Regions from separate parts of the Mesorhizobium sp. B2-6-2 genome, predicted to be linked through region 2. Evidence: riboswitches for the same ligand, from Rfam matches in the RefSeq annotation. Region 2 holds a riboswitch; each other region holds the start of a gene.

Region 1 (5,089 bases), on a different contig from region 2:
GATGACGGCCTGCTGCTTGCCGCCGCGAACAACATCGCCGCATCGCTCAAGGCCGAGCTCTTCGCGCACATCCCGGCACTCGACGTCGCCACGGTGCGCTTTGCCGAGGCGGAAACGGAAGCTGGCCACCATCATGCGCCGGATCCGTTCCTGGTCTCGGGCAAGCTAGCCAGCGGGCTGCTCGAAATCGTCGACACGCCGCAGGGCGAGCGCATGCGGCTGCGCCTGTCGCGTCACGCCGAGGGCCTGCGGGCGAACGTCGCCATTGAAAGGGCGGACGGTGCGGTCGAAAGCCTGCCGCTGTCTCCGGTCGGCGGCGACCATCATTATTTGCAGAGCCTGGTCGCACCTGCCGAACCGCACGAATTCAGCGCCAGGCTGCAACTGGCGGCCGGTCCCGACACCGAGGATTTGCCCTTCGCCATGGCCGATCCGCAAGGCCACCATCACGAGCGCGCGCATGGCTGATACAGGCAAGCGCTTCGGGAGCGAACATGGCTGGCTAGAGCACAGTTCCGGAGTCCAACTCGCCGAGATTTGCTGGGCGGAAGGGCGATAGCGCGCCAGATGTCTGAGCGGATATCGGGATAACAAGATCGGTCGAGGGCGATGGCAGGCATTGCCCGGACATGAGAGCGACGGCTGCCCGTCGCTTTCTCGGATGTCGTTCCGACATCGGGATTGCGATACAGATGGTCTATTGCATGGCTGCGGGGTTCATCCACAGGAACTCCCAGACATTTCCGTCCGGATCTTCGATGTGGCGGTTGAACATGAAACCAAGATCCTGCGCAGGGTTGGGATCAGCGCGGCCGCCCGCCGCGATCCCTTTCTCGATTGTCGCATTGACCGCGTCCTTGCTGTCGACGGTCAGCGCGATCAGCATCTGGCTCTCGCGCTTGGCGTCGCCGATCGGCCGGGCTGTGAACTGGCTGTAGTGTTGGTGCGTCAGCAACATGACTCCTATCGATTCGGAGAACATGATCGAACTGGCCTGGTCGTTCGAGAACTGTGGGTTGAGCGTGCCGCCGATCGCGAGATAGAACTTGGTCGCTGCCTGCAGGTCGCGTACCGGCAGATTGAGGAAAAGCATTTGCGTCATCAGTTTGAACCTTCGTTGCCGGGTACTAGCCAGTCTAGTACTGCAACGGATGGCTATCACGACGGAACCGTACCGTCTAGTACCGGTCGAGAGGCGTTATGAAAATTGACGGTGAGACCAGATCGGCTCGCAAGGATCGCGAAATCATCGAGGCGGCGACGGCGGCGTTCATCGCCAACGGCTATGATGGGACCAGCATGGAGGAGATCGCCACCAGAGCGTGCGCTTCCAAGCAGACCGTCTACAAGCATTTCACGGACAAGGAGACGCTTTTCAGCAAAGTCGTGGAGTCCACCGCGTCCCAGACCAACGACGTTGTCGAGTCCGTGACGATGCTGCTTTCCGAAGCGAAATTCCTGGAGGGCGGCCTGCAGCAGCTTGCCCGGCGATTGGTCACCACGCTGATGAACGACGAGTTGCTGAGGCTCCGGCGTCTGATTATTGCCAATGCCGATCGGATGCCGCAGCTTGGCCGCAGCTGGTACGACAAAGGCTTTGAGCGCATGCTTTCCTCGGTAGCGGCTTGTTTTCAAAAGCTCACAGGGCGAGGCCTGTTGCAGACCGACGATCCCCGTTTGGCGGCCAGCCATTTCTTTGGAATGCTGCTTTGGATTCCGATGAACGAAGCCATGTTCACCGGACGCAATCCGCGCTCGAAAGCCGACCTTGAGCGGCACGCCGATGCCTCGGTCGAAGCGTTCCTTGCCGCCTATGGGATGCGTTCGAAGTAATCGCGCTGCCAGACGCGATCTGCGGGAGCAAAACGAGCCGCGTTACGTCGCCTGGTATCTTGAGAACATCAGCCGGCCGAAGCCGGTTAGCGCACGCGGGCGAGCGGCGTGCCGAAGATCGACATTGTGGCGGCGCCGAGCGCCGCCACAGTGCCGAGGATCACCGCAAGGCTCGGCAAGTGGAAGAAGATGTCGCGCCATCTGGGCTCGACGACCGCGCCGGTGCTGAAGGCCTCGCGGCTATACTGGCACAGGATCCACGACGCGCCGCTGCGCACCATCTCGGCATCGATGTCCGAGATCAGCGCCTTCGCACCCCGTTCAGCTGAAGGCATCGTCGCCATATGGGTGAGCAGCGCCTTGGCGGCGGCGAGATAGGCGTGGCTGCATTCGTTGAACGGGCTTTCCTCGTCGCCGAGGCTGCCCGGCATCAAGCCCCAGAGGCAATAGGTGAATTGCAGATTGCCGTGATTGTAGAGCCGGCGGAAGGTCGGGTCTGTCGCGGTCTGGCGGTGGGCGAGGTCGAGGATCTCGCCGCGATGGCGCGCGATGACGGCCATCTGGCCGTGGGTCAGGCCGGGGATCTGGATGCCCGGAGGAGGCGGGGCCGAGGATCCGCTATGCGCTTGCGCGGATGTGGCGGCCACAAATGCGAGCAGCGCCGCAACCGAGCAATTCCAGGAAAAGTGTGCGGCGGTTTTCCGTCCGGAATTGCGAGAAAACAAAAGACCAAAGTGGCTCTGCGGTCGTACCGACCGTTGAGCCGCTTTGGCCGCCAGGGCGCGAAACAGTGGCGGCCAACGCATCGGATTTCAGGCGTAGCGGCGTGCCGGGCTGCGCTGGTCGCGCGCCGCGACCACGCGTTCGGCAACCGCGCCGAAGCCGAGCCCGACGACGGTCCACAGCACCAGCTGGATGCCGAGCGAGGCGACGCGGAACTGCCACAGCACCGTCGCCGAGAAGTTCTCCGGCACTTCGTTGATGTCGGGCAGCGCCGCCTTCACCAATGCGAAGACGACGAGGAAGGAGAGCCCGGCCACGATCGAGGCGTTCCAGGCGCCGAGCTGGTTCCACAGCCGCTGCGCCAGACCCACCGCCGCCACCATCGCCGTGATCGAGATGACGATCATGATGAAGAACAGCTCGGTGCGGTAGCCGATCGTTTCGGCATTGCCGACCGCGGGCGGGTTGGCCGGATATTTGAGGCCGGGCACCACGATCACGGCCAGGAAGCCGAGCAACGCCAGCAGCGCCGAGGTGCCGCGCGGTCCGAGCGAGCCCAGCCGGCCATAGGCATAGGCGAAGACCAGCGAGAACAGCCCGCCAAGCGCGGCGCCATAGATCAGCACGCCGGTTGCCAGGCCGATGCCGGCTTGCGTGGCGCGGCTGACCATCTCGGGCTCCGGCGCCCCGCCGGCGGCCTGGGCCTGCTGTTCCTCGAAGGCGATCGCCTTGTCGACCTGCGGCTCGCCATAGACGCGGGCGAAGGCGAACGCCAGAATCCCGGCGACCAGCCCGACAAGCATGCCGCGCAGCAAAAGTTTTCCAACCATGTCACCAATCCCTCTAAGCAATTCCAGGAAAAGTGCGTAGCGGTTTTCCGTCCGGAATTGCGTTAAGCCAACCAAGCAATTCCAGGAAAAGTGCGTAGCGGTTTTCCGTCCGGAATTGCCTTAGATCGGAATCGAAAGCGGGTTCAGCGATGCTGCCGCTTTAGTGGCAGGGGAAGCCGAGCAGGTGGCGGCCGTCATGCACGAATTCGTGCACATAGGTGCCGCGGATCAGCGAGGTGGCGCCTTCTTCCGCGCCGACGAAATAGATCGCCAGCATCAAAAGCAGCCCGCCGAGGATGGCCCAGGGCAGAAGCTCGCGGACCGGAATCGCAACCGGGCCGTAGCTGGGGGCGAAGGTGGTGTCGGACATATTGACCTCCCTTGGGATACTGCGTCCCGTTGATCGAACGATGCTGCGGAATAAGGCCTGACTTTCGGCTGGTGCCGATCACAGTGGCGCGACCGTGCCGGACTCGCACCGGCTTCCAATCCCGTATAGCACTAAGACACTTGTCAGCACTTCGTTCGCCTGTCAACGACATGTAATGGCGGCACGGCTACGTGAGGCCTGTTTTTCGCTGGGCCACGGAGTTTTTCATGCTTGCCCGCCTGACGATGATCGCAAGCGGAGCGACGCCCGGAATGCGCAAGGGCCGCTTTCCGAACGATGAGCCGCCGGAGCCGCGCGCCCTGGATCGCGCCGGCGCGCTGGCCGCTTCGCTGCGTCGCGCCGACCGTGTCTGGACAAGTCCGGCGCTTGCCGCGCGGCGGACGGCCGAGGCGCTCGGCCTTGACGCGACGGTCGAGCCGCTGCTTGCCGAACAGGATTTCGCACGCTGGGCCGGCAAAAGCTTCGAGGAGGTGCAGGCCGGGGACCCGGAAGGCATGGCGGCCTGGTTCGCCGACGCAGACGCGGCGCCTCATGGCGGTGAATCGCTCGCCGCCGTCGCCCGGCGGGGTGCTGCGCTGATGGAGCGGCTGGCCGGCGAGAGCGGTCACACCGTCGCAGTGACGCATGCCGTGCCGATCCGCGCCGCCATGGCGCATGTGCTCGGCGCGCCGCTTTCCTCGGTCTGGAAGATCGATATCGAGCCGCTGTCGCTCACTGAGTTCCGCGGCGACGGCCGCCGCTGGGTGCTGCGTGCGAGCGGCGTCACTGTCGCCGGCTGAATGCTCAGGCGTGAACGCTCCATCCGTGGACCCGGCCGGCATATCAAGTCGGCACACCACCGTTTCAGTGATCGCTAACGGAACGGAAACGCTTCGCTGCTATGGTGCGGCCCCATGGCGAGGAGAGCCTTGCCTGAGGAGCCCGCCGGATATGGCCAGTTTTCCCGAGACCGAGCGACGTCTTCATGCGCGCGAATTCGTGCTCAAGCAAGCCACGATCATCGCCGCCGGCGTCAGGATCGGTTGCTCGGTCAGAAATCAGCACGAGCAGGGCGCGGAATTGCGCGTCGGCGCAGATGTGGAGATCCCGGACCGCTTCCTGCTCGAGGTCCCGGCCGACGATACGGCCTATCGCGCTTTGGTGCGGTGGCGGCGCAACGACCGCGTCGGCGTGGCGCTCTACAGCAACGTGCCGAAGGACTGATGCTCAAAGGTATCGGCGCACGCTCGCCCTGTAGGCGCGGTAGGGTTCGCCGAACTTGCGTTCCAGATAGGCCTCCTCGCGCAGCACCACGCCGTAATGCAGGATGGGG
Region 2 (5,089 bases):
TCTGCGCTCCGCTTCGCGTCGCTCCGCCCGTGGATGACGATGTCGCGGAGGCTCCGGCCAACTACCAACGTCTGCGCTGACCGTAGCCGGATAACCGTCACTCCGCCGGAACCACCGCCTCGCCCCTGTCCACATCGCAATCATCCGTCGCCAGCCGGCGTTGGCCGGCGAGCACGGTAGCCAAGGCGATCCCTCCAGCAGCCACCGAAACCCAGAACCCGTTCTGCGGACCGAAATTGTCGACCATCCAGCCGGCGGCGAAGGAGCCCAGCGCCATGCCGATGCCGATGCCGGTCGTCACCCAGGTAACGCCTTCGGTCAGCATCGCCGCCGGCACGTGGCGTTCGATCAGGCCGAAGGCGGTGATGAAGGTCGGCGAGATCGCGACGCCGCTGACGAAGACCGCGAGCGCCAGCGTCGGCACGGTGTCGGCGAAGAGCAGTGGCAAGGTGGTGAGCGCGATCACGGTGACCGCCACCGCCAGTTGCCGCTGCAGCGGCGCCTTAAGGCTGAGCGCGCCGACGATGATGCCGAGCACGAAGGATCCCAGCGCATAGACGCCGATGACGAGGCTCGCCGCCTCAGGTTGGCCGAGCTCTTTGGTGATCGCCACCGTCGTCACTTCCGTGGTGGCGAAGGTCGCGCCGACGAAGATCAGCGCAAAGGTGATGATCTGCACCGGCCGCAGGCGGATCGCCGACCCGGTCGCGCCATGTTCCGCCGGGCGGACCGGCGGCTCGGACGAGCGCTGCAGCAGGAATGCCGCCGAGCCGAGCGCAAGCAGCAACGTGCTGACGACCATCCCGGCTTCCGGGAAGAGTGCCGCGCTCAAGCCCACCGACAGCGAGGCGCCGGCGACATAGACCAACTCGTCAGCGGCCGATTCGAAGGCAAACGCCGTGTTGAGCTCCGGCCGGTCGCGGAAGATCTCGGTCCAGCGCGCCCGGACCAGCGCCGGGATGCTGGGCATGGCGGCGGCAAGTAGCGCCGACCCGAACAAGGTCCAGATCGGCCAGTGCTGGTTGGCCGCGACGATCAATGTCGCGAAGGAAAGCACCGAGACGAGCGTCATGGGTGCTGCGATCGCCGTCTGGCCACGTCGGTCCACCAGCCGCGACACTTGCGGCGACAGGAAAGCGTTGACCAGCGCATAGGTCGCCGAGACGGCGCCGGCCAGCCAGTATTCGCCATGCGTCTGCGACAGCATCGCCACGATGCCGATCGGGGCCATGGCGATCGGCAAGCGCGCGATGAAAGCCGCCGCGGCGAAGCCTTTCGTGCCGGGAGCCCGAAAGATGTCCGAATAAGGGTTTCGCATGATCCTGCTCCTCGACAACGGTGCATACTAGAATTACATACGCTGCGTATGACTGTGAGATAGTTCATACGCCGCGTATGTCAATTGGCATACGAGGCGTATGTGAATAGGGCCAGAGCCATGCACAGACCGCGCAAGGAGATGATCGCCGAGACGCGCGCCAAGCTGATCGCAGCCGCTCGCCATGCTTTCGGCACGATCGGCTATGCCGAGGCCTCGATGGACGATTTCACCGCATCGGCCGGCCTCACGCGCGGTGCGCTCTACCATCATTTCGGCGACAAGAAGGGGCTGCTTCAGGCGGTGATCGCCGAGATCGACGGCGAAATGGCTGTGCGGGTGAACGAGGTGGCTTCGAAAGCGCCGACCCGCTGGCAGCATTTCGTCGACGAATGCACCACCTATATCGAGATGGCGCTGGAGCCGGAAATCCAGCGCATCATGTTCCGCGACGGCCCGGCGGTGCTCGGCGACCCGGCGCAGTGGCCGAATGCCAGCGCCTGCATCGCCTCGATGACCAACCATCTGACCAGGCTGCAGGAAGAGGGCGAGGTCGTTCCGGAGCTTGATCCCGAGACGACCTCACGGCTGATCAATGGCGCCAGCAGCCAGGCCGCGCAGCGCATTGCCAATTCGACGGATCCCGAGGCGACCTCGAAAAAAGCGATTGCTGCCTTCAAGCAGTTGCTCGAAGGCCTGCGAAAGAAGCCTTGACGGCACGCTCAGGTAACCAAGCCACCGGCTTGTGCACCGGTTTCGGGCCGGCGCAACCCTGCCGCGATTGACAATCGCCGGGGCGAGCGCATCCTCCTTCGCCATCTATTACAGCGCCGCGCGTTCTTTGAACGCGCAAAGGAACGCTGTAAAACTTTAATTCGGCGCATGATCCTTTTCCGAAAATCGATTCCGATTTTCGGGATCATGCGCAGGATGAGGGGGACTCGGGGCATGTGGGACTTCAGCATCGCCAGATCTGTGTCGATCATGATGCGGACATGGCCGTTCATCGTCTTTCGCATGATCGTCTATTTCGGCATCACGGTCGCCTACATCATGGCGACCGGCACGGGCGCCAGCGTCGGCTACGGCGTCGGTCACATCTCCACCGATCCCGACGGGCCGATGTCCTTCGCGCTGTGGGGCGGCGTGGTCGGCTTCGGCGTCGTCTCGATCGCCGTCTACTGGATCCGCGAATACATCCTCTATGTGCTGAAAGCGGGCCATATCGCCGTCATGGTGCATCTGATCGACGGCCGTGACGTTCCCGACGGCCAGGGCCAGATCGCCTACGCCAAGGAAGTGGTCGCCCAGCGCTTTGCCGAGGCCAACATCCTTTTCGTCGTCGACCAGCTGGTCAAGGGCGCCATCCGAGCCATCACCGGCCTGATCGGCGGCATCGCCGCCTTCCTGCCCATTCCGGGCCTGAGCGGCATTGTAAGCTTCATCAACACGGTGATCCGCCTGTCGCTGACCTATGTCGACGAGATCATCCTCGGCTACAACATCCGCATCAATTCGAGCTCGCCTTTCGAGACGGCAAGGCAAGGCGTCGTGCTCTACGCGCAGAACGGCAAGCACATGGTCAAGAACGCCGTCTGGCTGGCGGCGATCATGTGGGGCGTGTCCTTCGTCATCTTCCTGTTGATGCTGGCGCCCGCGGCCGCCATTCTGTGGGTCATGCCGGGCCAGCTTGCCGGCTGGGCCTTCGTGCTAGCCATCGTCTTTGCCTGGGCCTTCAAGGCAGCCTTCATCGAGCCCTTCGCCATCGCCTCGCTGATGCAGGTTTATTTTGAAGCCATTGAAGGCCAAGCGCCCAATCCCGAATGGGACCGGCGGCTCGCCGAGACCTCGTCCAAATTCAGGGAATTGCGCGACAAGGCGCTGGGCTCTTTTGGCGGCGGCTCGCGCTGGGACACGCCGAGGGCTGCCTGATCATGGCTTTGATGCGCCGCCGAGCTTTGCGATCGCCGATTTAAGCGGCGCCTCGCCGGCGCCGCGAAACGTCTCGCTCATGACCAGTTCGGGCAGTGGCAGGCGCTTGCCCCAGCCATGCGCCTCGAGGTCCGGCTTCGGCGCGAAGGCCGAGACGCGGCCGACGCAGAGATAGGCGATCGGCGTGACATGCTCCGGGATCGCGAGAAGCCGCTTCAGCGCCTCGGTCTCGATGATGCTCACCCAGCCGACGCCGACACTTTCGGCCCGCGCCGCCAGCCAGAAATTCTGCACCGCGCAGACAGTGCTGTAGAGGTCCATCTCCGGATTGTGCCAGCGACCGAGCGGCGAGTCCTTCGAGCGCTGCCGGTCGCAGGTGATGCACAGGTTGAGCGCGCTTTCGCAGATGCCTTCGAGCTTCAGCTTACGGTAGAGCGCCTGCCGTTCCGCCTCGATCGCCGGCAATTCCTGCTCGCGCGCCGCGAGGAACAGGTCGCGCACCTGCTGCCGCCTTGCGGCGTCGCGGATGACGATGAAATTCCACGGCTGCATATAGCCGACCGACGGGGCGTGATGGGCGGCGGTGATGAGCCGGGCCAGCACATTGTCATCGAGATCGTCGGGGACAAAATGGCTGCGCACGTCGCGCCTGGTGAACATCGCCCGGTAGACCGCGTCGCGCGCCAATTGGTCAAAGTCGTCGCCGCTCGCGGCGATCGCTGCTGCCGTCATCGCTTTTCCCCTTGCGACAAGCAGTCCCCCGCCTGACCAAGCGGAAAACCATGTCTGCCGGGCCGGTCTTCTGGCTCGGGATCGTCCCGCATCCGGCGCCTTCCCGTCTTCGACAGTGGCGTGTGCCGGCGCGGTCCCCCTTACAGTGTTGGGCACGCCACGGAGTTCAACCGTGTTCCCGATTCTCCCGCGTCGCGGGCACCTGGCAGCGATGCGACCTTACAGCGAAGCTTGGGCCGCGCCAATGGCGTTAGCGACACGGCAAGACGCGATTTCCCCAGCCATTCGGCCTGCCAAACATGGTCATTCGGCCGCCAGGTCCCTAGATTAGGCGCCATGGCCACCCGTCTCTATACGCACCCGATCTTCCTCGAACACCTCACGCCGCCCGGCCATCCCGAGCGGCCCGACCGCCTGCGTGCCATCGAGCGCGTGCTCGACGACGAGGCGTTTTCGGCGCTCGACCGCGTCAAGGCGCCGGAAGGCGACGAGAAAACGATCCTCTATGCGCATCCCGAGGATTTCGTCGAGCGCGTGCGCGCGGCGATCCCTGAGAGCGGGATCGTGTCGATCGACGCCGATACCAGCGCCAGCCCGAAAAGCTGGCAGGCCGTGATCACCGCGATCGGCGGTGCCAACGCGGCGGTGGACGACGTCTTCGAGGGCCGTGCGGCAAACGTCTTCGTCGCCGCGCGTCCGCCTGGACATCATGCCGAGAAGACCACGGCGATGGGCTTCTGCCTGTTCAACACGGCGGCGATCGCCGCCCGCTACGCCCAGAACAAGCACCAGGCCGAGCGCGTCGCCATCGTCGACTGGGACGTCCATCACGGCAACGGCACGCAGGACATTTTCTGGGACGACCCGTCGGTGCTCTATTGCTCGACGCACCAGATGCCGCTTTACCCAGGCACCGGCGCGAAGGGCGAGACCGGCGCCGGCAACATCGTCAACGCGCCGCTTTCGCCGCAGACCGGCAGCGACCTGTTCCGCGACGCATTCCTGTCGCGCGTGCTGCCGTCCATCGATGCGTTCGCGCCGGACCTGATTATCATTTCCGCCGGCTTCGACGCGCACCACCGCGATCCGCTGGCCGAGATCAACCTG
Region 3 (5,089 bases), on a different contig from region 2:
CTTGTCGGGCAGACGTGGAATCTCGAGCTTTAGGTGTTCCCTCTCCCCCTGTGGAAGAAGGTGTCGCCGAAGGCGACGGATGAGGGGTGTTCCAGCGGAGTGAGACGCTGGCTTTCCCTGGAACACCCCTCATCCGTCTCGGCGCTGCGCGCCGATCCACCTTCTCCCACAGGGGGAGAAGGGAAGACCATCATCCTTTGACCGGCACCCAGATCTCCAGCCCGCCATTGCCGGTGCGGGCATCGAACTCGGGCCCGTAGCGCTCGAACTCGGGCGCGTCGGCGATCTCGTGTCCGGAGACCGGCAGCCACTTGTTCCAGATCGTGTTGACGGTTCGGCGGATGGTCGAGATGTGCTCGCGATGCGAGAACACCGCATATTTCTGCGCCGGCACCCGCACGCGTTGGAAATCCTTCGGCAGGTCGGAGAAATCCATCACCTCGACGCCAACGACATAGTCGAAATTGCCGGCATCGTCGCCATTCGTGCACACACCGTAGAAGACGCCGGGCACCTCGCCCGGAATGTTGCCGATATAGGGGGCGAAGCGCTGCCATTGCATCGGGATGCCGGCGCTGGTCTCGCAGCTGTAGCGCTCGCCGAGCCCGGCAACGAGGAAGGGACGGCTGGTCTCGAAGCGCGGCGGCTCGAGTGCGGTGAGAAGCGAACTGTCCATCAGTATGGGCTCCACAAGATCGAGGTTTTCGGTCGAGCCTTGCGCGCGCACCAACTCCGGCGTGGTGCCGAACTCATCGCGAAAGGCCCGCGTGAACGCCTCATGCGAGCCGTAGCCGGCATCGAGCGCGACCGAGAGAATGTCGCGCGCGCCGCCGGCCAGCTTGCGCGCCGCTTCGCTCAAGCGGCGCGCCCGCATATAGCCCATGACCGACCGTCCCGTGGCCGCGCCGAAAGCGCGCGTCACATGGAAGCGCGACACGCCGCTGCTTGCCGCTATCTCGTCAAGGCTGATGGCGTCGGGCAGGTGGCTTTCGACAAACCACAGCGCTTTCTCTGTCGGGTTCATGGCTCCTCGCATTTGGCTCGGCGACACTAGCCCCCGCGCCGCCGGCCAGTTTGATCGAAATTGCGCTTTGAGCGAAGTCGAGCGGGTTGACAAGCCAAGGCAATGTATTCTAGCTGGTAATGTTATTACATATCAGGGGAAGTAAACGACTTGCGGCAACGGCCCGACGATCCCGCCATGTCTTTCGCACGAGGGGCGGACGAAGGCCCGTTGCGACTCGCACGCGGACAACCTACGATAGCTGCGTCATGGTCCCCGAGCCGCAAGGCGAGGGGTGAAAAGGGAACACGGTGAGCTCATCCGAGTCGAGGCCGTGGCTGCCCCCGCAACTGTGAGCGGCGAGCTCCATCCGAAACGCCACTGGCCGGCAAGGCTGGGAAGGCGGATGGCGTAAGGACCCGCGAGCCAGGAGACCTGCCATCGACACGAGTTGACCGGACGGGGTGTGCCGGGAGGAGACGCGGACACCGGTCTTGTCGGCCGGCTCGTCCGGCATCCTTCCGTCGCCATTTTTGGAAAGTGACGGAAATGCTGGACGTCTTTAGCCATCGCATCATCGTCTGTTCGCTGTGCCGCGATACCGTGACCGGACGTAGGTCCGGCGGGGATTTGTGCGCCGACCTTCGCTCAAGGCTTGCCGAGACTTTGGCGTCGTCATTTGCTGTCGAAACCATCGATTGCATGGCCGGCTGCGCGCGGCCGCTGACCGTGGCCTTCAACGCGGAAGGCAAAGCCAGCTATCTCTTCGGTTCCATCGACAGCGGCACCGACGCCGGCGCGCTGGTCGAATTTGCCAGGCTCTATGCCTCGCTGGCCGACGGCTGGTGCAATTCCGGCCAGCGCCCGGCAAGGCTCGCCGGCAAGATACTGGCGCGCATCCCCGCCGCGGGCAAGGCCAGGGAGCAGGTCCGGTGAGCGCGCTCCTGCTCGAAGCTCGCGATTTGCGCGCCACGGCAAATGGCCGGATGTTGGTCGAGGATGTCAGCTTGTCGCTGGCGGCGGGCGAGCGGCTGGCCATCATCGGCCCCAATGGCGCCGGCAAGACGACTCTGCTGCGCATGTTATGCGGGGCGTTGTCGCCGAGCCGCGGCGAGGTTCGTCTTGCCGGACGCCGGCTGGACAGGATCACCGCCGCCGAACGGGCGCTCAGCATCGCCGTCGTCGGTCAGACGGACCAGCCGGATCCACGCCTTGCGCTCATCGACTATGTCGAGCTTGGCCGTGTCCCGCACGCCGGTCTGAGGCGCCGGCACGACGATCGCGACATCGTCGTCGAGGCGCTGCGCCGGACTGGGCTGTTGCCGTTGCTCGCGCGCACTGTCGGCTCGCTCTCCGGCGGCGAGCGCCAGCGCGCGCAGCTCGCCCGCGCCATCGCGCAAGAGCCCAAAATCCTGTTTCTCGATGAGCCGACCAACCACCTTGACCCGCGCGCCCGCGGCGAGCTGCTCGAGCTGGTGGCCGAATTCAACATGGCCGTGGTCGCCGTGCTGCACGATCTCGCGCTTGTGGCGCCCTTCGCCACCAGCGTCGCGGTGATGAGCAACGCCCGGCTGCACGCCCTGGCTCCGCCGCGCGAGGCGCTGGCGCAGCCGCTTGTCCGCGAGGTGTTCGGCATCGACGTGCTGCGCCTGCGGCACCCGACCGAGGATCGCGAGCTCACCGTCTTCGAGCTTCCCATGCGCGCTTCCTCGCCGCCCTGAACCTGCACAACCCCAACAAGGAGCATCATCTCGTGAAACGCCTCGCCTTGTCGCCGGCCCTGTCGCTCGTCGCCTCGGCCGCCTTCGCTTTCCCGGTCACCGTCGACAGCTGCGGCAAACCGCTCACCTTCGATGCGCCGCCGAAACGCGCCGTCATCCAGGATCTCAACATGGCCGAGATGGCTTTCGCGCTGAAGCTGCAGCCGTCGATCGTCGGGCTCACTGGCATCACCGGGTGGTACAAGGTCGGCCCCGAGTTCAAGGCCGAGCAGGGCGCCATCCCGGAGCTGGCGCCAAAATATCCGACGCTCGAAAACCTCGTCGCCGTGCAGCCGGATTTCTTCTTCGCCGGCTGGTATTACGGCATGAAGCCGGGCGGCGAGGTGACGCCCGACACGCTTGCCCCGCATGGCATCAAGACGCTGGTGCTGACCGAGAGCTGCGTCCATCTCGACAAGAACCGGCCCGCCGCCTCGATGGATCTGCTTTATGACGACGTCGAGAAGCTGGGCAAGATCTTCGGCAAGCAAGCGGAGGCCGAAAAGCTGGTCGACGGCTGGAAGGCCGAGCTCGCCGGCATCATGGCGAAGGTGGGTGGCCGCAAGGGCACGCGCGTCTTCCTCTACGATTCCGGCGAGGACAAGCCCTTCACCGCCGGCAAGTTCGCCATTCCCAACGCCATAATCGCCGCCGCCGGCGGCGAAAACATCATGGCCGACATGGAGACGAGCTGGGGCAACACCGACTGGGAGACGGTCGCCTCGCGCAATCCCCAGTTCCTCATCCTGCTCGATTACCAGGATGGCGGCGGCTACAGGAAACTGCTCGATTTCCTTAAAGTCCATCCTGCGATGAAAGAGACGGACGCGGTCAGGAACGAGCGCTTCGTGGCGCTGCGCTACGCCGAGCTGACGCCCGGACCCGCCAACATCGAGGCGATCGGCAAGATCGCCAGGGCCATGCATCCGGAGGCGTTTTAGGTCTGAGGCACGGATGAGCCGGAAGTGTTGCCGTTGATGGATAGCCTGCCTTGGAGAATGGCGAAAACGCCCCTCACTTCGTCATCCACGGGCGGAGCAAGGAGCGAAGCGACGCGGCGCAGACCCGAGGATCCATTCCGTGGCTTTCGAGCGTTGCAACCGTGCGGAATTCTACGCCGTCGCTCTCCGCGCGCCAGGTCACGGAATGGACTCCAGGGTCTCCGCGACGGCGCTTCGCGCCTGCTTCGCCCTGGAATGACGAAGTCGCGGAGACCCCCGCTAATCCCGAACGCCGGTATCGCCGCGGCAGGTCCCATGCCGTGAATTTGCGCCATACCCCATTCATCCTGGCGATGGCCCTGGGCGCTATCCTGCTGGTAGCGCTCGCGCTGCTTTCGATCGCCTATGGCTCGACGCTGATACCTTTGCGCGAGGTCGTCGGCGCGCTGGCGCATGCGTCCGGGCTCGACAGCCGGGGCCCATCCGGCCCGGTCGGCAGCATCGTCGTCGACCTGAGGCTGCCGCGCACGCTGCTGGCGATGACCGTCGGCGCCGGCCTCGGCGTCGTCGGCGCGCTGCTGCAGACCGTCACCCGCAATGACCTCGCCGATCCGTTCCTGTTCGGCCTCTCCTCGGGCGCGGCAGCCGGCGCCGTTTCGGTCATCACCGTCTTCGGCGACAGTTTCGGCATCTGGACGCTCCCGCTCGCCGCCTTCACAGGCGGCATGCTGGCGGCGGCGATCGTGCTTCTGTTGGTGTCGCGGGTGAGGGGGCAGGGGCCGGAGCGGCTGATCCTTGCCGGCCTCGCCGTCTCGTTCATGTTCACCGCGCTGACCAACTACCTCGTCTTCGCCGGCGACCAGCGCGCCGCGCATTCGGTGTTGTTCTGGACCATGGGCGGGCTTGGCCTTGCTCGCTGGGACAATATCGGCCTGGCGGCGCTGGGCGCCGGCATCATCCTCGCCTACGGCCTGTGGAACCACCGCCGCTTCGATGCCTTTCTCGCCGGCGAAAGCGCCGCCGAGAGCCTTGGCGTGCCGGTGGCGAGGATGCGCCGCACGACATTCCTCGTCGCCGCGCTGGCGACCGCCAGTCTCGTTGCCGTAGCCGGCGTCATCGGCTTCGTCGGCCTGATGATCCCGCATCTCGGCCGGCCGCTGGCCGGCTCGCTGCACCGGCCCATGATAGCGATCTGCGCGCTGTTCGGCTCGATCCTGCTTTTGGCCAGCGATCTACTTGCCCGCACGCTTTTGCCGCCGCAGGAACTGCCGATCGGCATCATCACGAGCTCGCTCGGCGCCTTCTTCGTCGTCACCATGCTGATGCGCAACCGGCCATGATCTCCCCGCCCTGGGATCGGCCTGCCGGCACCGACCCCTGCACGT

What was found. Region 2 has a riboswitch for cobalamin ahead of bluB (5,6-dimethylbenzimidazole synthase). Riboswitches for the same ligand answer to the same signal wherever they lie in the genome.
Region 1: it holds a riboswitch for cobalamin, as region 2 does, so the genes downstream of both, FJ419_RS22720 (CbtB domain-containing protein) here and bluB (5,6-dimethylbenzimidazole synthase) in region 2, are expected to answer to the same signal.
Region 3: it holds a riboswitch for cobalamin, as region 2 does, so the genes downstream of both, FJ419_RS19750 (DUF1636 family protein) here and bluB (5,6-dimethylbenzimidazole synthase) in region 2, are expected to answer to the same signal.

Annotation. Positions count from the first base shown of each region.
Region 1 is NZ_VFUG01000014.1:126-5,214, reverse strand. Features, by position in the region: gene FJ419_RS22745 (cation diffusion facilitator family transporter) at 1-468, shown strand, start outside; gene FJ419_RS22740 (VOC family protein) at 698-1,102, opposite strand; gene FJ419_RS22735 (TetR/AcrR family transcriptional regulator) at 1,201-1,833, shown strand; gene FJ419_RS22730 (hypothetical protein) at 1,920-2,480, opposite strand; gene FJ419_RS22725 (CbtA family protein) at 2,646-3,386, opposite strand; gene FJ419_RS22720 (CbtB domain-containing protein) at 3,547-3,756, opposite strand; adenosylcobalamin (AdoCbl) riboswitch at 3,757-3,900, opposite strand; gene FJ419_RS22715 (histidine phosphatase family protein) at 3,984-4,556, shown strand; gene FJ419_RS22710 (PilZ domain-containing protein) at 4,708-4,980, shown strand; partial or broken gene FJ419_RS22705 (methyltransferase) at 4,984-5,089, opposite strand, start outside.
Region 2 is NZ_VFUG01000006.1:125,011-130,099, forward strand. Features, by position in the region: gene FJ419_RS15035 (MFS transporter) at 98-1,318, opposite strand; gene FJ419_RS15040 (TetR/AcrR family transcriptional regulator) at 1,439-2,032, shown strand; gene FJ419_RS15045 (hypothetical protein) at 2,267-3,250, shown strand; gene bluB (5,6-dimethylbenzimidazole synthase) at 3,251-3,982, opposite strand; cobalamin riboswitch at 4,025-4,203, opposite strand; gene FJ419_RS15055 (histone deacetylase family protein) at 4,319-5,089, shown strand, end outside.
Region 3 is NZ_VFUG01000010.1:88,230-93,318, reverse strand. Features, by position in the region: gene FJ419_RS19760 (helix-turn-helix domain-containing GNAT family N-acetyltransferase) at 1-33, shown strand, start outside; gene FJ419_RS19755 (AraC family transcriptional regulator) at 191-1,024, opposite strand; cobalamin riboswitch at 1,257-1,461, shown strand; gene FJ419_RS19750 (DUF1636 family protein) at 1,553-1,939, shown strand; gene FJ419_RS19745 (ABC transporter ATP-binding protein) at 1,936-2,724, shown strand; gene FJ419_RS19740 (ABC transporter substrate-binding protein) at 2,757-3,704, shown strand; gene FJ419_RS19735 (iron ABC transporter permease) at 4,058-5,044, shown strand.